4 regions of the Eubacterium ramulus genome follow, and region 2 is predicted to be linked to each of the others. Evidence: predicted binding sites of a transcription regulator. Region 2 holds the regulator's gene; each other region holds the start of a gene.
What was found. The regulator HrcA, encoded in region 2, represses chaperone genes, less so after heat shock. The targets are predictions, from matches to a motif close to TGTTAGCACTCNNNNNNNNNGAGTGCTAACA.
Positions count from the first base shown of each region.

Region 1: clpB (ATP-dependent chaperone ClpB) is a predicted target of HrcA. The motif match lies at 3,425-3,455, and genes of this name have one in related genera.
Region 3: groES (co-chaperone GroES) is a predicted target of HrcA. The motif match lies at 3,038-3,068, and genes of this name have one in related genera.
Region 4: htpG (molecular chaperone HtpG) is a predicted target of HrcA. The motif match lies at 3,813-3,843, and genes of this name have one in related genera.

Region 1 is NZ_CP173382.1:432,267-438,291, reverse strand. Features, by position in the region: gene ACIRUQ_RS02045 (GH39 family glycosyl hydrolase) at 1-556, shown strand, start outside; gene clpB (ATP-dependent chaperone ClpB) at 744-3,326, opposite strand; gene ACIRUQ_RS02035 (ABC transporter ATP-binding protein) at 3,645-5,384, opposite strand; gene ACIRUQ_RS02030 (ABC transporter ATP-binding protein) at 5,386-6,025, opposite strand, start outside.
Region 2 is NZ_CP173382.1:1,556,502-1,562,526, reverse strand. Features, by position in the region: gene spoIIP (stage II sporulation protein P) at 1-479, shown strand, start outside; gene lepA (translation elongation factor 4) at 675-2,483, shown strand; gene hemW (radical SAM family heme chaperone HemW) at 2,566-3,798, shown strand; gene hrcA (heat-inducible transcriptional repressor HrcA) at 4,047-5,090, shown strand; gene grpE (nucleotide exchange factor GrpE) at 5,128-5,739, shown strand; gene dnaK (molecular chaperone DnaK) at 5,814-6,025, shown strand, end outside.
Region 3 is NZ_CP173382.1:682,640-688,664, reverse strand. Features, by position in the region: gene accC (acetyl-CoA carboxylase biotin carboxylase subunit) at 1-139, shown strand, start outside; gene ACIRUQ_RS03140 (LamB/YcsF family protein) at 192-962, shown strand; gene groL (chaperonin GroEL) at 1,053-2,678, opposite strand; gene groES (co-chaperone GroES) at 2,703-2,987, opposite strand; gene ACIRUQ_RS03125 (Cof-type HAD-IIB family hydrolase) at 3,194-3,973, opposite strand; gene ACIRUQ_RS03120 (hypothetical protein) at 4,286-4,699, shown strand; gene ACIRUQ_RS03115 (MATE family efflux transporter) at 5,138-6,025, shown strand, end outside.
Region 4 is NZ_CP173382.1:850,238-856,262, reverse strand. Features, by position in the region: gene ACIRUQ_RS03855 (sigma-54-dependent Fis family transcriptional regulator) at 1-1,183, opposite strand, end outside; gene ACIRUQ_RS03850 (aldo/keto reductase) at 1,254-2,435, opposite strand; gene ACIRUQ_RS03845 (acyltransferase family protein) at 2,526-3,485, opposite strand; gene htpG (molecular chaperone HtpG) at 3,975-6,025, shown strand, end outside.

The DNA of each region.
Region 1 (6,025 bases), 1.1 Mb from region 2:
AGATTTCTTTCCGGAAAACCGGTTGTTCGGTGGTGGTCCCGGTCTGCTGGATATCCACGGATTGAAAAAGGCATCTTACTATACATTTGTGCAATTAAATCAGTTGAGTAACTCGATTCTATCCAAAGGCGAACATTATATTCTCACAAAAAATGGCTCACATTACCAGCTTCTGCTGTTTCACACTGCATTTCCGCTGGATTATGATGAACACCTGCCCTCCATTCTGTCCTATGAACAGCGTTATGATTGCTATGGTAATATCCCCACCCTTTCCATGTGCATCATATTAAATCTCCCCTCCGGACATTACCTTATGCGCCAGACAGAAGTCAGCCGCACTTCCGGCTCCGCTTATGATCTCTGGCTGAAAATGGGAGCCCCCCAGTACGATTCTGTTGAAATTTTAGATCATATCCAGCAGAAATCAAGCCCGGATACCATCTACCGGGAAGCAACTGTAACTGATCATCTGATCATTGATGTTACACTGCCCGTCCACAGTGTTATCCTGATTGAGATTGCGGAAGAACCAAATATCATGAACAATACCTGATATTTTCTGACTTTTACTTGTAAAAGCGGGCACCGATTATTTACATTTTGATTGATAGAAAAAGAGACTCAGCCCAGTCATTACAACTAAGCTAAGTCTCTTTTTTCTATATCTGATCTAGGTGTCAAAACACCCAAATCTTGATTACACGGATTACTCCGTGCTTTGCACTCCCATAATCCTTATATTATTTTACCCTTGCCGTCAGATGATCTCCATCCACATCAATGAGGATGACATCATTTGCATGTACTTCATCGGCAAGGATCAGTTTTGCTGATAAAGTCTCCACATGTTTCTGCAGGAATCGTTTCAGAGGTCTTGCACCGTAGATTGGGTCATACCCATGCTCTACGATAAAGTTCTCTGCTGCCGGTGTAAGTTCTACGGAAATCTCGCGGTCTTCCAGACGTTTGTTCAGCTGATTCATCAGCAGATGAATGATATTTCCGATGTTATCCTTGGTCAGCGGCTTAAACATAATGATCTCATCCAGACGGTTTAAGAACTCCGGTCTGAAGTTGCCGCGCAGCTCGTTCATAACCAGTTCTTCTGCTTCCGGATTGATATCACCGTTTTCATCAATACCTTCCAGCAGATGCGCAGATCCAAGGTTGGAGGTCATAATGATGATGGTATTTTTAAAATCTACGGTACGACCCTGGGAATCCGTAATACGACCGTCATCCAGAACCTGTAACAATACGTTAAAGACATCCGGATGTGCTTTCTCTACCTCATCAAACAGAACGACGGAATATGGTTTTCTACGAACAGCTTCGGTCAGCTGACCACCTTCATCGTAACCTACATATCCTGGAGGTGCTCCGATCAGTCTGGATACGGAGTATTTCTCCATGTATTCACTCATATCAAGTCGAACCATGTTGGATTCATCGTCAAACAGGCTTGCAGCCAGAGCTTTTGCCAGCTCGGTTTTACCAACACCGGTAGGTCCAAGGAAGAGGAATGAACCAATCGGCTTACTCGGATCTTTGATTCCGGCTTTGGAACGGATGATCGCTTCGGTTACTTTTGTAACACCCTCATCCTGTCCGATGACACGTTTGTGCAGTTCTTCGTCCAGATGTAAGGTTTTGTTACGTTCACTCTCGGTCAGTTTTGCAACCGGGATTCCTGTCCAGCGGGAAATGATTCTTGCGATTTCGTCTTCGCTGACACTCTCATGCACCAGTGACATATCTTTATTTTTCACGATTTCTTCTTCGTGCGCCAGTTCTTTCTCCAGTTGTGGTTTCTTTCCATATTGCAGTTCTGCTGCCTTTTCCAAATCATAATTCTGCTGTGCGGTCTGGATTTCTTTGTTCAGTGCTTCCAGTTCCTCACGCAGCTTCTGTACACGCTCAACGGCTTTCTTCTCGTTGTCCCACTGTGCTTTCTTTGTCTGGAATTCACTGCGCAGCTCTGCCAGCTCTTTCTGAAGATTCTCCAGACGCTCTTTGCTCAGATTGTCTTCTTCTTTCTTCAAAGCGGTTTCTTCAATCTCCAGCTGCATTACTTTACGGTTCAGTTCATCCAGCTCTGTCGGCATGGAATCCAGCTCTGTCTTGATCAGTGCACAGGCCTCGTCCACAAGGTCGATGGCTTTATCCGGCAGGAAACGGTCAGAAATGTAACGGTTAGATAATACAGCTGCTGAAACCAGCGCACCATCTGTAATTTTTACACCATGGAATACTTCATAACGCTCTTTCAGACCACGCAGAATGGAAATAGTATCTTCCACCGTCGGCTCATCTACCATAACCGGCTGGAAACGACGCTCCAGTGCAGCGTCTTTTTCGATATATTCACGGTACTCATCCAGTGTAGTAGCACCGATACAATGCAATTCACCTCTTGCCAACATTGGTTTTAACATGTTGCCGGCATCCATGGCTCCGTCCGACTTTCCTGCACCAACGATCGTATGCAGCTCATCGATAAAGAGAATGATCTTGCCCTCGCTCTTCTTTACTTCATCCAAAACAGCTTTCAGACGTTCCTCAAATTCGCCTCTGTATTTTGCACCTGCAACCAGTGCACCCATATCAAGGGCAAATAATTTCTTGTCTTTTAATCCTTCCGGAACATCTCCGCGAACGATACGCTGTGCCAGTCCTTCAACAACGGCAGTCTTACCAACACCAGGCTCACCGATCAGAACCGGGTTATTCTTTGTCTTTCTGGAAAGGATACGGATAACGTTTCGGATCTCACTGTCACGTCCGATGACCGGATCCAGTTTCTGATCTCTTGCACGTTCTACCATATCGTAACCATATTTTTCCAATGTATCATAAGTAGCTTCCGGATTGTCGCTTACAACTCTCTGGTTGCCACGGACAGTGGATAATACCTGGAGGAATCTGTCTCTTGTGATTCCATATTCACGGAAAATCTCTTTGATCGCCGGGTTCGGATAACGGATCATACTCAAAAACAGATGCTCTACAGATACATACTCATCGCCCATCTGCTTTGCTTCGTCCTCGGCGCTGATCAATACTTTGTTCAGCTGCTGACCGACATAAACCTGTCCGCCGGAAACTTTCACTCTCTTTGCCAGATGATCTTCCGCATTGTTCATGAAATGCTGTTTGTTGATCTCCATCTTTTCAATCAGCATCGGGATCAGACCATCTTCCTGACGCATCAGGGCTACCAGCAGATGCTCCTGCTCGATTTCCTGATTACCATATTCATAAGCTAATTTCTCGCAATCCTGGATTGCCTGCATAGATTTCTGTGTAAATTTCTGGATATTCATAAAAACCCCTCCTTTCCGGGTGTTTCTACTATTTTCATACTTTTGTTCTATTTGTTGTATAACGCTTTTCTTTGCGTTAAGTATGTTATACCATATGTTATTAGCCGAGTCAAGAGGTGAGTGCTAATTATTTTGTGAAAAATTTGTGTCCCTCTTTTGCAAAAGAAAAAGCACTGTAAAACCAATAATTCAACAGTTTTCAGTGCTTTTTTCATGTTTTTCCTATGAAATTTTCCTCAGACACCTATATAAGCGAAACTTAAATTAAATCTCTTTCAGACAATTCAATTTGGATATTCACCAACTGTGGATTATTTCTCAGTGCACCAGTTTCCAACTTACCGCCTGCTGCCTTGCATCCACAAATCTCTTATAAATACCTTCCTGCTTCATTAGTTGCTCATGTGTTCCCTGCTGTGCAATTCTTCCTTTTTCAACAACCACAATCTGATCTGCATGTCTGACCGTTTTTAATCTGTGGGCAATCATAATAATCGTTTTTTCCTTTGTAAGTGCATCTACTGCATTCATCAGATCCTTTTCATTCTCAGGATCAACATTGGCCGTTGCCTCATCTAATATAACGATTGGTGCATCCTTCATGATTGCTCTGGCTATCGAGATCCGCTGTTTCTCACCGCCGGAAAGTGTGGCTCCGCCTTCTCCGATCACTGTGTCATATCCATTCGGAAGTTTGCTGATGAAATCGTGACAGCACGCTTTCTTTGCCGCTTCCACCACTTCCTCATGGCTTGCATCCTGACGTCCGAATTTAATATTATTCTCAATGGTATCTGCAAACAAATACACAGACTGAAATACAAATGAAAAATTACTCATTAAACTATTCATGCTATAGTCTTTTACATTCACGCCTCCAAGCATCACTTCTCCGGAATCCACATCCCAGAACCTGGCAATCAGATTGCAAAGTGTTGATTTTCCTCCACCAGATGGTCCAACGATTGCTGTCGTCGTTTTCTGCGGAATAGAGAGCGATATATCATCAATGATCTTCCGTTTGTCATAAGAAAACGAAACATTAGAAAGTCTGATATCGTAATTTTCCGGCTGTATTTCTTTACCGTCAATATCCATGGTATCCAGTTCCAGTATTGCATTTGCTTTATCTACACATACACTTACCACATGTAAAAGGGATGAATAATTTCCTGCACATTCCAGACTGGCATAAAGCATAAATGCTGAAATTGTCATACCGATCGCATAGACCGCACTCATAGTTCCATTAATATAAAAATATGCACTGCATGCTACAATCACTGCACCTGTGATTTTTGTTATCACACTTTGCAGAAAATGATAGGGAACAAACAACATCTCCATCTTTGTATTGATCTTTTCACATGCTTCATTTGCATCATTTAATCTCTTTGCCTTTTTTCCAAGCAGATTGTATGATTTTACTTCTGATATTCCCTGCAGATACTCCATGATCTGGTTTACAAGCTCTGTATCGCATACCACTTTTTGCTCTGAATCTTTTTTCCCTGTATTCTGCATCACAGAATTGACTCCAAAGAAAATAAGTACTCCTGCTACGGCGATCAATCCGATTCTCCAGTCAAAAAGAAACAACATCAGAATGATCATGGATGTTTCCAGAATTCCCTGCATGGTCAGCATGACCACTCTCGCAGCCACATCGCCAAGTATTTCCATTGTATTGGTTGTAATGGAAGAAATTTCCCCGATACTATTGGAATTGAAATACCCCATCGGCAGATATCGCAGATGTTCTGCAATCTTGATTCTCATAAAAGCACTTGCATTATATCCTCCCTCTGTCTGAAGCACTGTAGAGTATCTCTTGCAGATTACGTCGACTACAATTGCAAGAACCATAATCGCAACGGAGCCTCCAATATATTTTCCTGTCGATTTCCCACTCAGCAGACCAATCAGTATGTACATAATAGCCGGAATCTTCATTGCTGAGGCAAGAGCCTCTATGAGTCCGATCACTATCGACAGTTTAAATTTATTGCCATTTTCCCTGCCTGAAAAATGAAAGAATTTTGCCAGAATCCCAAACATATCATTCTCCCTCCTTCACCGTATCTTTTACAGAAATATGGGCATTCCACATTTCCTTATAAAGCGGGCATGACACCAGAAGTTCCTCATGTGTGCCATGTGCTGTTACATTTCCATCATTTACAACAAAGATCTGGTCACTGTCCTTAACAGTAGAAAGTCTGTGTGCGATTACGATCAGTGTCTTCCCTGCTACCAGTTTTGCGATAGAATTCTGCAGAATTGCCTCATTTTCCGGATCTGTGTAGGCAGTTGCCTCATCAAGGATCACGATCGAAGCATCCTTTAACATTGCTCTTGCAATGGAGATACGCTGCCTCTCGCCACCTGACAGATGTCCTCCTGCACCTCCTACAACCGTATCAAATCCATTCTCCAACTGCATGATAAATTCATAGCATCCACTTTTCTTTGTCACCTCGATGATCTGTTCATCTGTAGCATCCGTATTTCCCTGTCTGATATTTTCACGGACTGTTTCATTAAACAGATAATTGTCCTGTGCAACATATGCAATTTTCCGATTAAAATCTGCAAATGCCAGTTCTTTGACATCAACTCCACCGATTTTGATGCTTCCGGAATCCACATCCCACAGGGACGCAATCAGCTTTGCGATGGTCGACTTGCCGCTTCCGGAA
Region 2 (6,025 bases):
ATGTATTACATGATACGGGAATCTATGATACAGACCGGGATCATGCGTATAATGTAGCAGCTCCGGCTATTCAGAAAATATTGCAGGATCATCCTTCGATAGAAGTGGTGATCGATCTGCATCGTGACGGTGTGGCGGATACGACGCGGCTGGCAACAAACATCAATGGTGTGGATATGGCGCAGGTGATGTTTTTCAATGGGCTGAGCAAGACAACGGCTACCGGAGATATTGATTATCTGCGCAATCCTTATATTGAAGACAATCTGGCGATGTCTCTGAAAATGCAGCTGGCGGCGACGGAACTGTATCCGGGATTTACACGCAAAATTTATTTGAAAAGTTATCGGTACAACATGCATCTTTGCCCGAAATCGCTGCTGATCGAGGTCGGGGCACAGACCAATACGCTGCAGGAGGCAGTGAATGCTATGGATCCGCTGGCACAGGTGTTGGATAAGGTGTTGAGCGGAAAGTAGTAGCGTAGCTACGGAGAAGTCCTGAAAGGACGTTTTGAGAATGGCGCGTGTGAATAGTAACGATTTGTAAGATTTAATCGATCAGTTTTTGTATGGAAAACTTGCTATTTTCCGGCTTCAATGTTAATATTGTCAATATATTGGGCTTTTATGCACTTTTGAGAAAAGAGAGACAATGTACTAGGAGGAATTTTAGTGATAGATCAGAGTAAAATCAGAAATTTTTGTATTATTGCACATATTGATCATGGAAAATCAACCCTGGCAGACCGTATTATCGAAATGACAGGTTTGCTGACCAGCCGTGAAATGCAGTCTCAGGTATTAGATAATATGGATCTGGAGCGGGAGCGTGGTATTACCATCAAAGCGCAGACGGTTCGTATTATTTACAAGGCAAAAGATGGAGAGGAGTATATCTTCAATCTCATCGACACACCGGGGCATGTGGATTTTAACTATGAGGTTTCCCGAAGCCTGGCTGCCTGTGATGGTGCAATCCTTGTCGTAGATGCGGCACAGGGCATTGAGGCGCAGACACTGGCCAATGTATATCTGGCACTGGATCATGATCTGGATGTTATGCCGGTGATCAACAAAATCGATCTGCCTAGTGCGGATCCGGAGCGTGTCATTGAAGAAATCGAGGATGTCATCGGACTGGAAGCGCATGATGCACCACAGATTTCCGCAAAAACAGGTCTGAATGTCGATCAGGTACTGGAGCAGATCGTGGAGAAAATCCCGGCTCCGACGGGAGATCCGAAGGCTCCCCTGCAGGCGTTGATTTTCGACTCTCTGTACGATGCGTACAAAGGAGTTATTGTTTTCTGTCGTATCAAAGAAGGTACGGTTCGTGTCGGTACGCCAATCAAAATGATGGCGACAGGTGCCACAGCAGATGTTGTGGAGGTCGGATATTTTGGCGCAGGTCAGTTTATCCCTTGCGAAGAATTATCTGCCGGCATGGTAGGTTATATCACAGCTAGTATCAAAAATGTACAGGATACCCGTGTGGGTGATACGATCACCAACCGTTCCAATCCGTGTGCAGAACCGTTGCCGGGTTATAAGAAAGTAAATCCAATGGTTTACTGTGGTCTGTATCCGTCTGATGGTGCAAAATATCCGGATCTGCGTGATGCGCTGGAAAAACTGCAGTTAAACGATGCAGCACTTCAGTTTGAACCGGAGACATCTGCGGCACTGGGCTTTGGTTTCCGCTGTGGATTTTTAGGTTTGCTGCATCTGGAAATTATTCAGGAACGTCTGGAGCGCGAATATAATCTGGATCTGGTAACGACAGCCCCTGGCGTTATTTATAAAGTTCACAAAACGGATGGAACCGTGATGGATCTGACAAATCCGTCCAATATGCCGGATCCGTCTGAGATTGATTATATGGAAGAACCGATGGTAAGTGCGGAGATCATGGTAACCAGTGAGTACATTGGTGCGATCATGGATTTGTGTCAGGAGCGTCGAGGCATTTATATCAGTATGGAATATATGGAGGAGACACGTGCGCTGATCAAATATGATCTTCCGTTAAATGAAATCATTTATGATTTTTTTGACGCATTGAAATCCCGTTCCAGGGGATATGCGTCCTTCGATTATGAAATGAAGGGATACACCCGTTCTGATCTGGTAAAACTGGACATCCTTATTAATAAAGAAGAAGTGGATGCACTTTCCTTTATCGTATTCTCAGGCAGTGCATATGAGCGTGGCCGTAAGATGTGTGAGAAGTTAAAAGAAGAGATTCCGCGTCATCTGTTTGAGGTTCCGATTCAGGCGGCAGTCGGTGGAAAAGTCATTGCGCGTGAGACTGTTCGTGCGATGCGCAAAGACGTACTGGCGAAATGTTACGGTGGTGATATTTCCCGAAAGAGAAAACTTCTGGAGAAACAGAAAGAAGGTAAAAAACGTATGCGTCAGGTCGGAAATGTAGAGATCCCGCAGAAAGCGTTTATGAGTGTTCTGAAACTGGATGATAAATAGAAAACGGGTTATGCTGCTAACATACGCATTGGCATATAAATGCGAAAACAATGCAAAGCAGCGTGATTAACAGGGGAAATATATGAAAGAATTAGAATTATATCTTCATATTCCTTTTTGTGAACGAAAATGTGCATATTGTGATTTCTTATCTGCACCGGCTGATCTGCCGGTGCGGATTTCTTATATAAAGAAGTTACAGGAAGAGATTGTATATTGCGGGGCACAATATGGGGAATATCAGGTGAGCAGTATCTTTTTTGGCGGCGGAACACCGACAATCCTGGAAGGATACCAACTCGCAGCTATACTGGAAACGGTAAAAGAGCATTTTAATATAACGACAGATGCAGAAATTACAGTGGAGTGCAATCCAGGCACATTGACAGCAGGGAAAGCGGAAAAACTGGTGCAGGCGGGATTTAACCGGCTCAGTATGGGACTGCAGTCCGCGGATGACAGAGAATTGCATCTTCTGGGACGAATCCACAATTTTGCACAGTTCCTGGAAAGTTATGATCTGGCGAGAAAAGCCGGTTTTCGGAATATCAATGTAGATCTGATGTCAGCATTGCCGGGACAAACGCTGAAAAGCTGGCAGGATACATTGCAGAAAGTGACAGCACTGCGCCCGGAGCATATTTCTGCGTACAGTCTGATCATCGAGGAAGGCACACCATTTTACGAGCGTTTTGCGGAAGATGAACGGATTCGGGAGGAAGGTGGTCATCCGAGACTGCTTCCGGAGGAAGACGTAGAACGGCAGATGTATGAACTGACGGAAACTTTTTTACACACAAAAGGGTATGAGCGGTATGAGATATCCAATTATGCAAAGCCAGGATACGAATGCCGGCATAACTGCGGCTACTGGACCAGGAAAGATTATCTGGGACTGGGACTGGGAGCATCTTCTCTGGTGGAGCATCAGAGGTTTCAGAATACATCGGAACTGAAGACGTATCTTGAGCAGGAGTATTCACCACAATGTGAAGGTCAGCATGAACGTATAGCAGAAACAATCCAGTTACAGGAAGAAACTGGATTAACCCAGACAGGGCATCATATTCACATAGAAACTTTAGACAAAAAATCTGAGATGGAAGAATTTATGTTTCTGGGCCTTCGTCTGATGGCAGGAATTTCCCGACAGCAGTTTGAAAAAAAATTTCAGGTCACACTGAACAGTGTCTATGGCGAGGTACTTCGAAAATTAAAGGGAGAACAGCTAATCGAAGAGGTAGCAGGTTATGTGCGCCTGACGGAGCATGGTATAGATGTCAGCAACTATGTGCTGGCGGAGTTTTTACTGTAATTTTTTATGATCATCAGCAGAATCGTATCGAATAGAAAAAATAAGAAGTAAGATAGAATGTGCACCCGGGGGCTTTCTAAGTGAGTTGTTCTGCTTATAAAACGTAGAAAAAATAAAAATATGAAAAAAATAAAAATAGATGTTGACAAAGAAAAACGATAGTGCTACATTAGGTAATGAAGATATTAGCACTCCAAACAGTCGAGTGCTAACAAAGAAAAAGCATCAATTACAGGAGCATGAAATACATGAGCGAAGGATTGGACGAAAGAAAAACGAAAATTTTACATGCAATCATTCAGACTTATCTGGAAACGGGTGAGCCGGTTGGCTCCAGAACGATCGCAAAAGCGTCTGATCTGAACCTCAGTTCCGCAACGATCCGTAATGAGATGTCAGATCTGGAGGAACTTGGATACATCGTTCAGCCGCATACTTCGGCAGGACGTATTCCATCGGATAAAGGGTACCGCTTTTATGTGGATCATCTGATGGAGGAGAAAGATCATGAGATTTCCGACATGAAGGAATTTGTGATTGAGAAGACAGAACGCATGGAATTTGTTTTAAAACAGATCGCAAAGATGCTGGCAGTAAATACCAATTATGCAACTGTCGTATCCGCACCTCAGACCCACCACGGAAAAGTCAAATTTATTCAGCTTTCCGCGGTAGATGATTCCCAGGTTCTGGCAACAATCATGTTGGATGGCAACATCGTAAAGAACAAGATCATTCATACAAGTGAGACACCGAATCAGGAGACAATGTTGAAGTTAAACATTTTGCTGAACGGAAGTTTAAATGGTCTTGCCCTTGAGGAGATCAACCTTGGAACCATCTCCAGATTGAAGGAGCAGGCAGGTATTCACAGTGCCATGGTAAGCGATGTGCTGGATGCAGTTGCTCAGGCCATTCAGGAAGATGAAGACCTTGAGATTTACACCAGCGGAGCAACAAATATTTTCAAATATCCGGAATTGAGTGATTCGGAACGGGCAAGCGAACTGATCAGTGCTTTTGAAGAAAAGCAGGAATTCAAGGATCTGTTCACTGCTGACAAAGAAAACGGAAATCCGGGAACCGGCATTCAGGTATACATCGGAAATGAAAGCCCGATGCAGGGAATGAAAGACTGCAGTGTGGTGACAGCCACCTACGATCTTGGAAAAGGAATCCGGGGAACCGTCGGAATCGTCGGACCGAAACGTATGGATTACGAAAAAGTGGTTGACAACCTGCGAACCTTAAAGGTTCAGCTGGATGATATATTTAAAAAGACAGATGAGTAGTCATTAAAAATGATGAAAGCGGAAAGGTGGGATTTCGATGGCAGAGAATAAAAACATCAGTCCGGAAGAGATGGAAGAAGAAATCTTAGAAAATGAAGAAATAAATGATACAGCAGAGGAAGAAACCGTAGAAGAAGCCGAGGAGGCTGTAGCAGAAGAACCGGAAACTGAGAAAGAAAAAGGGTCTTTTTTCAAAAAGAAAGAGAAGAAAGACAAAAAAGATGAGAAAATCGAAGAACTTACAGACAGAGTCAGAAGACAGATGGCTGAGTTTGATAACTTCCGGAAACGGACAGAAAAAGAGAAGACACAGATGTTTGAGACCGGTGCAAAAAGTATCGTAGAAAAAATACTTCCGGTTGTTGATAATTTCGAACGTGGTCTTGCAGCTGTCACAGAGGAAGAAAAAGGAACTCCTTTCGTGGAAGGTATGGAAAAAATCTACAAGCAGATGATGACTGTGCTGGAGGAAGCAGGAGTAAAACCGATTGAGGCAGTTGGACAGGAATTTGATCCGAATCTGCACAATGCAGTTATGCATGTCGAGGATGAGGAATTCGGTGAGAACATCATCGCAGAAGAATTCCAGAAAGGCTACACATACCGTGATTCCGTGGTTCGCCACAGCATGGTAAAAGTAGCTAATTGATATTGCCATTAACGATTATTCGTTAAATATAAAAACAAGCTAATTCAGGAAACAATATATAGGAGGACACGATTATGAGCAAGATTATTGGTATTGACTTAGGAACAACAAACAGCTGCGTAGCAGTTATGGAAGGTGGTAAACCGGTAGTTGTAGCAAATACAGAAGGAGCAAGAACAACACCGTCAGTGGTAGCTTTTACAAAAACAGGTGAGAGACTGGTAGGTGAGCCGGCAAAACGTCAGGCTGTTACAAACGCAGAGAAAACAATCTCTTCTATCAAGAG
Region 3 (6,025 bases), 870 kb from region 2:
GCGTTCTGCATTGGATGAAATGCTTATCATGGGTGTGGAAACCAACCTGGATTTCCAGTATCGTATTCTGAAAAATCCAGAGTTCTGTGAAGGAAAAGCCGACACCGGCTTTATTGAACGGATTTTGCGTCTGGACTGATAAATCCACAAATGTAAAGCATGATTTTTAATCAGAAAGAGAGGTCTTTACCATGTATCAGGTAGATTTAAATAGTGATCTGGGCGAAAGCTTCGGCCGCTATACCATTGGAATGGATGAAAAAATCATTCCCCTTATTTCCTCTGCAAATATTGCCTGCGGATATCATGCATCCGATCCTGTCGTAATGCTCGAATCCATCGCCCGCACCAAAGAGGCTGGTATCAAGATTGGAGCGCATCCGGGGCTTCCGGATCTGATGGGATTTGGCCGCAGAAATATGGCAATTTCCCCAGAAGAAGCCAAAGCTTATACGCTGTATCAGATCAGCGCTCTTGGAGGCATGTGTCAGGCAAACGGAATGCGTCTGCAGCACGTCAAACCACATGGAGCCTTGTACAACATGGCTGCCAAAGATTATGCCCTTTCTCTGGCTATCTGCGAAGCGATCCACGACTATGATCCTGAAATTATTGTTATGGGATTATCTGGAAGTGAAATGATCCGTGCGGCAAAAGACTGTGGCTTAAAAGCAGCCAGTGAAGTATTTGCTGACCGCGGATATGAAGAAGATGGTACGTTAGTAAACCGTCGCAAAGAAGGCGCCATGATCACAGATGAAGATGAGGCTATTGCCCGTGTCATCCGTATGGTAAAAGAAGGCGTTGTCACTGCTGTCACCGGAAAAGATATTCCGATTCAGGCTGATTCTGTATGTGTACACGGAGATGGCGAAAAAGCATTGCTTTTTGTAGAAAAAATCCGTAAAGTACTTACTGAAAATGACGTACAGATCTGTCCGCTCGCCGATATAATTGGCTAAACGATATGTTGTGAAAAAGAGATCCAAAAAGCCGTCCCACATGCAAGCATGCGGACGGCTTTTTTGTTAGGGCATATGTGAGCTGTTGAATTACATCATTCCCATTCCCGGTGCACCACCTGCCGGCATTGCCGGAGCTGGCTCTTTGATGTCTGCTACAACAGACTCTGTTGTCAATAATGTAGAAGCAACGCTTGTTGCGTTCTGTAATGCACTTCTTGTAACTTTTACAGGATCAAGGATTCCTGCATCTACCATGTTTACATACTCTTCTTTTGCTGCATCAAATCCGACACCCGGCTCGCTCTCACGAACTTTGTTGATGATGACAGCACCTTCGAGACCTGCATTTGCGGAAATGTAGAATAACGGAGCTTCCAGAGCTTTCAGGATTACTTTTGCTCCTGTCTTCTCATCACCTTCCAGTGTCTCAGCAAGTTTTGCAACCTCTTTTGTTGCATGGATGTATGCAGATCCGCCACCTGCAATGATTCCTTCCTCTACTGCTGCTTTTGTAGCTGCCAGAGCGTCTTCCATACGCAGTTTGCTTTCTTTCATCTCTGCTTCTGTAGCTGCACCTACACGGATCACTGCTACGCCGCCTGCCATCTTCGCAAGTCTCTCCTGCAGTTTCTCACGGTCGAAATCAGATGTAGTTGTCTCAATCTCTGCACGGATCTGAGCAACTCTTGCTTTAATTGCCTCAGAATCACCCTCACCGTCAACGATGATTGTGTTCTCTTTCTGAACTTTAACAGATTTTGCCTGACCAAGCTGATCTAATGTTACATCTTTTAATTCCAGACCAAGTTCGGAAGAAATTACAGTACCACCTGTCAGGATTGCGATATCCTGCAGCATTGCTTTTCTTCTGTCACCATATCCCGGTGCTTTTACGCCGACAACAGTGATTGTTCCACGTAATTTGTTTACGATCAGGTTTGTTAATGCATCACCCTCGATATCCTCAGCAATGATTAATAATTTTTTACCTGTCTGTAAGATCTGCTCTAACAATGGTAAAATCTCCTGAATGTTTGTAATCTTCTTATCTGTGATCAGGATGTATGGCTCATCCAGGTTTGCTTCCATTTTATCCATATCAGTTGCCATGTATGCAGAAATATATCCACGGTCAAACTGCATACCTTCTACTAAGTCTAACTCTGTCTGCATTGTCTTGGACTCTTCGATTGTGATAACACCGTCTGCGGAAACTTTCTCCATAGCATCTGCTACCATATTTCCTACTGTCTCGTCGCCAGCGGAGATTGCTGCAACTTTCGCGATATGGTTCTTTCCGTCAACTTTCTGGCTCATAGCTGCGATTGCTTCTACAGCAGCCTCAGTTGCTTTCTTCATACCTCTTCTCATAACGATTGGGTTTGCACCTGCTTCCAGGTTTTTCATTCCCTCTTTGATCATTGCCTGAGCGAGAACGGTAGCGGTTGTTGTACCATCACCTGCTACATCATTTGTCTTTGTAGCTGCTTCTTTTACAAGCTGTGCACCCATGTTCTCGAATGCATCCTCAAGCTCAATATCTTTTGCGATTGTAACACCATCATTTGTGATCAGTGGAGCACCAAAAGATTTATCCAGAACTACGTTTCTTCCTTTCGGTCCTAATGTAACACGAACGGTATCTGCTAATTTATCTACACCAGCTTCCAGAGCTTTTCTTGCCTCTGATCCATATTTTAATTCTTTTGCCATGATAATTTTCCTCCTTCAATTTTATTACTCTACTACAGCAAGGATGTCATTCTGTCTTACGATGATGTACTCCTCACCCTCTAATTTTACTTCGTTACCTGCATATTTAGAATAAATAACTTTATCACCCGGTTTTACCTGCATGGTTACTTCTTTACCATCTACCATTCCGCCAGGTCCTACAGCGATTACTTCTGCTTCCTGTGGTTTCTCCTGTGCACTTGTTGTAAGGATCAGACCGGATTTTGTGGTCTCTTCTGCCTCTACCTGTTTTAATACAACTCTGTCACCTAATGGTACTAATTTCATGATGTGATTCCTCCTTATTCTATATATAAGTTCTATGCTTTCTTTTGTTTTATTAGCACTCATTTCTTCTGAGTGCTAACCGATAGTCATATAATAGTTTTTTTACACCTGAATCGCAACTAAACAATTTCGTATATATATGTGTATTTTTTCCACTTTTCTCTTATATACTCTTTTTTTCTTACTTTTTCTCACTTTTTCATTTTTTAAATCAATGCAAAATGCTTCAGTGCATGATAAATACCGTCTTCATGCAACCCCCTAGTTACATAGTCCGCATGCTCTTTAGCCACATCCGTTCCGTCCCCCATCGCAACTCCCACACCGGCAAACTCCAGCATGTCTACATCATTGGCACTGTCACCGAATGCATAGGTATCCTTTACATCAATTCCCAGTTTTTCGCATACAAAAGCAATTCCGCTCGCTTTGCTGTATCCTTTTGGTACTACTTCCATGGCCACATCCCCGTGAACCATAAAATCATAATCATCCTTTAATAATTCGATCACCGCCGGATAATCCCGATCATGGATTAAAACAGAAAACTTACTTGCTTCCCACTGTTCCTCATGCCCTTGAATCGGCAGCATACAGTCTTTCATAACCTCCAGCAGATATCTTCCGTATGCATCTCTGCTGATCTTGTCTGCATCCATGTACAGCATATGGCGGCCTTCCATAACCATGGCAATATCATAATCATAAAATACCTGTACTGCCTTTTTCAATAATTCCCGGTCAATCTCTTTGTACAGCATTTCTTTTCCTTTATATTCTATAAAGGTGCCACAACCGCAGACAATGCCGTCAAATCCCATACCGAGCAGCTCTTCACTGTTGATAAACACGCGTGTCCTTCCACTGCAGAGGAAGGTCTGATGTCCGTTCTCCTGAAGCTGATGAATTGCTTCTTTTGTGCTCTGTGGAATGTTATTGTCCCTGTCCCATAAAGTCCCGTCAATATCAAAAAAAATCGCTGCCATATATGTATGTGTTCCTTTCTTCTTACCTCATTTTTCCTGTTTTCTGATTATAACGGTTTTTACATACAAATGCAAATATTCAGGGTAAGGCATAAAGCACTTTTTCCAGATGAAAAATCGTTTCTTTATTTTGAAGATTTCCTTAATATTCTTTGAATTCACAGTTTCGCCACATCGTACATGCTATAATAAGTAGAAACAGGTAAAATCGACAACACATGAGACTTGATACATGATTCTGGTCAACGTAGTCTATTACATTCTTCTCAGAATCATTGCATTTTCTCACCGACATTAAGAGGAGGTTACATTATGGCATATCCACATAAACGGCACCGTTTTCAAAAATTTATTGTTTTTCTGTTTGCTATCGTGATTATTTTACTGGTTAGCTATTTTGTTGCCTTACCAAAAATAAAAACAAAAGCCACCGGAATTGTAGCTGAAAAACTTCTGGAGTCACAAATCACATCTGATACATCTGCCATTGCAGGCGTCAATGCTCAGGAAATCCTTGATGCCATGAACGATACAGACCGTGCAACCGTAGATCAGATCATTACAAATCATATGTCTGCAGATACAATGAAAGAAGCCTCTTCCTACATCACCAGCGGCGATACTGCCGGATTAAAACAATACGCAAAAGATACGCTGACAGCCTCTGAGTTGGAACAGATCAAAGAGCTTTATAATAAGTATAAAGGACAGGTTTCGATGAAGTAAAGCGTAACACTATATTAAAAAGGAGCCAAAAAACTTACCTTGTTAGCTAACAATCGCTGCCAAGGTAAGTTTTCTCCGCTCCCTTATCTACAACATAATAGCTTACTGAAAACAGTACTGCAATATTTCTTGCGTAACTTGAAAACGCTTATGCCATAGCAAATTTATCATAATAAACAAGTACTTCTCATTCCGATAAATTTAGTTTTTTTTAATTTTTCACTCTTTTTACTTTATTCAACAACTCCTGATTAGCATTCTTTACAAATCCACAATTATCCCTATAAAAAATCCAATTAACAAGTCAAAGTGACAAGATGTCACCCAAAAGTGGTAGATAAAAATATCAATGTGCCATATAATACAATAGAGGATTGCGTTTTGGCAGAGTCCTATGTAAAATAATCGGACAAGGATGAGAAGAAAAAGGAGATTCTTATGGGAACAAATGAAAAAAATATGACCACTGGATCACCTGGAAAACTGATCATTACTTTTGCTATACCACTGATGCTTGGAAATATCTTTCAGCAGTTTTATACGATGGCAGATACCATGATCGTCGGACAGGTGGTAGGGGTTGAAGCACTGGCGGCAGTAGGCGCCGGAGACTGGCTGGTATGGCTGGTGTTCGGTATCATGACAGGTATCACACAGGGTTTTTCTATTCTGGTAGCTCAGTTTTATGGAGCAAGGGAAAAAGAAAATCTGAAATGCGCGGTGGCGAAAAGCTATATCATGACAGCACTGCTTTCTGTGATTGTACTTGCGGTAAGTGAAGGGGCAGTTTATCATGTTCTTTTGTTTTTACAGACACCGGATAATGTCATTGACCTGACAATGCTATATCTTCGGCTGATCTTTGCCGGAATTCCGATCATAGCAGCTTATAATATATTTGCAGCGATTCTTCGAGCACTGGGTAACAGCAGATCTCCACTGATAGCAATGACCGTAGCAGCGTTGATCAATGTGGGACTGGACCTGTTATTTGTGGCAGTTTTTGGCTGGGGTGTAGCCGGAGCAGCAGTGGCGACAGTCATCGCACAGGGATTTTCAGCCCTGTACTGTCTGATGGTGTTACGGAAAATTCCGGATATCCGACTGGAAAAACAGGACTTCTACAGACAGCCGGCAATGAGTCTGCGGCTTTTGAAAGTGGCGACTCCTCTTGCGATCCAGAATGTGATCATCTCTATAGGGGGGCTTACAGTACAGTATGTAGTCAATGGATTTGGATTCCTGTTTGTGGCTGGATTTACAGCATCAAACAAATTATATGGAGTTTTAGAGATGGCTGCCGTTTCATACGGATATGCAATTACA
Region 4 (6,025 bases), 710 kb from region 2:
TCTGATATTTGTGATTAAACGTATCCAGAAATTCATTCGCCAGCAATATCACATCACTGCCACGTTTTCTGAGAGGCGGTATCTCAATGGAAATAACGTTCAAACGGAAATACAGGTCCATTCGAAAAGTTCCATCCTCGATCATCTGCTCTAACGGCTGATTTGTTGCGGCGATTACACGCACATCAATCGGCACACTTTTTTGTCCACCGACTTTTTCAATCTCGCCTTCCTGAAGTACACGCAACAGCTTTGCCTGCATTGCCATCGGCAGATCGCCGATCTCATCCAGAAAAATCGTTCCCCCATGAGCCAGCTCAAATTTTCCGGCGCGACCACCTTTTTTAGCCCCGGTAAAAGAACCTTCCTCATAACCAAACAATTCACTTTCGATCAGGGCTTCCGGAATTGCCGCACAATTTACCTTAATAAATGGCTGATTCCTTCTGGCACTGTTTTCCTGTACGATCTTGCAGATGACTTCTTTACCAGTTCCGTTCTCGCCACGAATCAACACTGACGCATCTGTAGACGCCACCATCATCGATTTTCGAATGCAGTTCAGATAAACTTCACTCTCACCGATAATATGATTCGTTTTCAAAAAATCTCTGGCACGGATCTCCTGATTGTATTCTTCTGCCACCTGAGAAATACGCTGCACCTCACTGGTCAGATGATTCAGCTCCGTAATATCCGTAAACAGCGAACACGCCCCTATGAACTCTCCCTGCTGATACAATGGAAACATATTTACCGATACATATTTCTGCACTGACTGGATCAACTGTTTTTCACGACGTTTTGGCTTCTGTGTTTCCAATACTTCCAAAAGAGCTGCATCTTTTTCAATCTGATTCATATAACGGCCGATAATTTTTCCCGGCGCGACATTCAAAATATCCGAATAAGCTGGATTTACATAGAAAATCCGACTTTCTTTATCCACCGCAATCACGCCAATACTCAGATGTTCCAGAATCTGAGCCATATCCAGCGTCTGATTCCACTGATAAATAAAACGCAGACGCTCCACCTGAATAGCTCCCAGCATTTCGCCATTTTCATCCACAATACCGATATATTTTTCTTCTGTATTCAGTACGCGCTGATCAATATCCCGGATTCGAATTCCTGCTGGAAGAAAACTCTTTGTCTCAACATTCTTTCGATTCGGGTTCATAAAATGCGTAATTTCCATTGTTCCCACCAACTTTCTATCTTCTGCCTTTATTTTTAATCCACCTGTAGTATTACCACAACTTCAACAGCCGTATCGCCTTCCCCGCCAGCTTATACGTCACATTTTCCAGTTCTTTTGAGGCATGTTTCAGTTCTTCACGAATCGGGATCCCCTGCGGACAGTGCTGCTCACATTTGCCACATCCCACACACTGGGAAGCGCTGGTCGGTGTCTGCCGGAAAATCGTACATTGCATATATCCCTTTCGTGCCGTCTTTTTATTCTCACTGTAGATCAGATTATAAAAACTGAACGTGCCCGGGATATCCACATTTTTCGGACATGGCATACAATATCCGCAGCCGGTGCAGCCTACTTTCATGCTGTGGTTGATTGCATCCTTTAACTCATTGACAAAGGCAATCTCATCTTCCGTAAATGCCCCTGCCTGCGTCTCAGATGCAATCCGACAGTTCTCCCGTATCATCTCAACAGAATTCATGCCGGAAAGCACCGTCGTCACCTCCGGCTGATTCCAAAGCCAGCGAAATGCCCATTCTGCAGCACTGCGTCCGGATGGATGCACTGCCACCTTCCGTTTTGCCTCTTCCGGCAATAAATTTACCAGTTTACCTCCCCGCAACGGTTCCATGATCATTACCGGAAATCCCTTTGCTGCAGCATATTGCAAACCTTTCCGTCCAGCCTGACTGTTTTCGTCCAGATAATTGTATTGGATCATACAAAAATCCCAGTCATAAGCATCGACCAATTCACAAAAATCCTTTGTATTTCCATGATAAGAAAATCCAATCCGGTGGATTTCTCCGGATGCTTTCTTCTTTGCAATCCATTCTTCAATGCCAAGGCCTTTTAATTTTTCCCATGTTTCCAGATTCGTCAGCATGTGCATCAGGTAAAAATCAATATAATTCGTCCGTAATCTGCGCAGCTGCTCCTGAAACGTCTTTTCCAGACCTGCTGCGGACTTGATCAGATAATGCGGCAGTTTGTCTGCAATATAAATTTGCTCCCGGCAGTGATTTTTCTCAAAAATCTTTCCCATGGCTTCTTCACTGCCGCTGTAAATATAAGCGGTATCAAAATAGTTAACACCAAGCTTCATCGCTTCCAAAATCTCGGCTTCTGCTTTTTCCAGATTGATTTTGCCATTTTCTTTTGTAAAACGCATACAGCCAAAGGCAAGCATGGAAACTGGATTTTTTTCTTTGTCATATCGATATTGCATCATTATTCTCCTGTTCGTTCACGACTCGTTTTCTGCGTCATTGCTCCTCTGCGATTACATTCTTTTTGCTTCTTTACCAGCATTGTTTGCTCATCATTTACTTTTCCTGTTTCCGTAATACGGAATCGCAATTTTTCGCAACAACCACTCAAATCCATTCCAGGATAATCCCAGTGTCAGCCCCACTGAGATCAGCAGCTGCCATCCGATTTTATTAAATATCAAATCATTAAACGGCGTATACATCAGAATCAGAATGACAATTGTATGCAGCAGATAAATGCTGAGTGTATTTTTCCCAATTGTTTCAATTACCGGGAGCCGTTTTGTTGGCACCCATACAATCAAAATCCAGATCCACAAAAAAGCAATGATCCATGCCAGAATCCGTGTATACCATGTATACACACCACCATTAAAACTCTCCGTTCCCCAGAATAACTTTCTTGTACTCACTCTGCTGATCCAGATAAATCCGGCAATGATTCCAACTGCCAGAAACATCGTAGCGATTTTAGCTTCTTTCGGATTTCTCCGCTTTCCATAATGAAGGAAGAATCCGCCATCTTTTTCATAATATCCGGCAAGAAAAAACGGTAAAAAGTTCATAATTCTGGACATTGCCATAAAGTTTTCCGTATCCGGATTATAACCGATCACTATCCCAAGTACCATTGATAAAAGCAGATAAGCCACCCGGTGCCGCTTGTTTTTTGTGTCGAATACCGGCAGCAAAAGCTGATAAATGATCATTGCCATCAGATACCATAATGTCCAGCGCGGTGTAAAAAACTGCATGTCTATTTTTACCGGATGTCCCCACATGATACTGTCCAGAATGAAATCCAGTAAAAAACGAAGTAATTGAAATACGATATACAATGGAAAAATCCTTGATAAAATCTTTTTTGGTTCTACTTTTGCAAAATACCCGGATACAAAAATAAAAGCCGGCATATGGAAGCTGAAAATAATCTTATAGATAACATCCACTTCCGGTGTATCCGCAAAAGTACTGATCATATGTCCAAATACTACCAGAAAAATCAGCAATGCTTTTATGTTGTCAAAATGATAATTTCTCTCTCCAGCTATGCTTATTCACCCCTTTTTATACTTATGTACTCTCGGAATCTTTTAAGTGAAGCATTCTGAGAGTACATTACTTATCCCGTAGTGAGTATACCGTCTTTTTATAAAAACCGCAAGCAAGTTCAAGAAGTATCGCCCGCAAACGAATTCACTTTTCTGTCCCCTTATGTTTATTCCTTCTTGAAACAAGTTCAAGAAGTATCGCCCGCTAGCGGATTTACTTTTCTGTCCCCTTATGTTTATCCCTTCTTGAAGCAAGTTCAAGAAGTATCGCCCGCAAGCGGGCTTTGTTAGCACTCATTTTTAAAGAGTGCTAATTTTCTATTGACTTTTCATTTTTTGAGTATTATAGTGTATTTATGCTTTCAGAAGTCCCTCTTTTCATCAGGATTTTTGAACCAACAACGTTAATTTTTCAAAAATAATCATAAAGAAACAGGAGTGATAAGTATGAGTAACAAACACGGAAGTCTTTCCATTAACAGTGACAACATTTTTCCGATCATCAAAAAATGGCTCTATTCTGACCACGACATTTTCTATCGTGAGCTCGTATCCAATGGCTGTGATGCCATCACAAAACTGAAAAAACTTGATATGATGGGTGAATACACACTGCCGGATGATTACGAGGCAAAAGTAGAAGTACGTGTCAACCCGACAGAAAAAACATTAAAATTTATCGATAACGGTCTTGGTATGACTGCCGATGAAGTAGAAGAATATATTAACCAGATTGCATTTTCCGGAGCAACTGATTTTCTTGAGAAATACAAAGACAAATCCAACGATGATCAGATCATCGGTCATTTCGGACTTGGTTTCTACTCTGCATTCATGGTAGCTGACGAGGTTCATATCGATACCCTTTCCTATCAGGATGGTGCCACACCGGTTCACTGGGAATGTGACGGCGGTACAGAATTTGATATGAAAGACGGCAGCAAAACAACGGTCGGCACTGAGATCACCTTATTCTTAAATGAGGATTGTCTGGAGTTTGCCAACGAATACCGCGCAAGAGAAGTACTGACAAAATACTGCTCTTTCATGCCGACAGAGATTTATCTCGTAAATGAAACTGCAGAACCGGAATATGAAACCATTCTTCCGGAAGAGAAAACAGACAAAGATACCGTCATTGAGACCATTATCGAAGAAGCCAAAACAGAGGAAAAAGAAAACGAGAACGGCGAAAAAGAGATCGTAGAAGTATCTCCGCGTACCGAGAAATTAAAAATCTTAAAACGTCCTGTTCCGATCAACGATCCGCATCCACTCTGGACAAAGCATCCAAATGAGTGCACAGATGAGGACTACAAAGAATTTTACCGCAATGTATTCCATGATTACAAAGAGCCGTTATTCTGGATTCATCTGAACATGGACTATCCGTTCAACTTAAAAGGAATTCTCTACTTCCCGAAAATCAATACGGAGTATGATTCCATTGAAGGTACCATTAAGCTGTATAACAACCAGGTATTTATCGCCGACAACATCAAAGAAGTTATTCCGGAATTCCTGATGCTCTTAAAAGGTGTCATCGACTGCCCGGATCTGCCTCTGAACGTCTCCAGAAGTGCTCTGCAGAACGATGGATTTGTCAAGAAAATTTCTGAGTACATTACCAAGAAAGTAGCTGACAAGCTCACAGGTATGTGCAAGACAGATAAAGAAAGCTATGAAAAATATTGGGATGACATCAGCCCGTTCATCAAATTCGGCTGTTTAAAAGATGAGAAATTCTGTGACCGTATGAACGACTACATCCTCTTCAAGGATATCAATGACAAATATATGACACTTCCGGAACTTTTAAAAGAGAAAGAAGAAAAAGAAGCGGAAGCAAAAACTGAAAATACCGATGATAACGCTGATAATACGGATGAGCAGAAAGATACCCGTGAGACCATCTACTATGTAACAGATAAGAACCAGCAGGGTCAGTACATCCGTATGTTTAAAGAGTCTGACATGAACGCTGTTATCCTCGACCACAACATCGATACTTCCTTCATCACTCAGTTAGAGCAGCGGAATCAAAATTACAAATTCATGCGTATCGATGCTGATGTAACAGATGCCCTGAAAGAAGAAGTATCCGAGGAAGAGATGAAATCTGCTCTGAATACACTGACAGAGACATTCCGCGCCGCCCTCGGCAAAGAGAATCTGGATGTAAAAGTAGAAAAATTAAAAGACGCTTCTATCTCATCCATGATCACCCTCTCCGAAGAAGGACGCCGTATGCAGGATATGATGAAGATGTACAATATGTACGGCATGGATCCATCCATGTTCGGTGGTAACGAGACGTTGATTCTGAACGTCAACAACAAACTGGTGCAGTACATCCTTGAGCACAAAAATGGCGAGCATGTACCGATGTTCTGCAAACAGCTGTATGATCTGGCACTGCTGTCCAACCAGCCGCTTTCACCGGAAGCTATGACAGCTTTCATTAACCGAAGCAATGAGGTTATGATGATTCTGGCTGA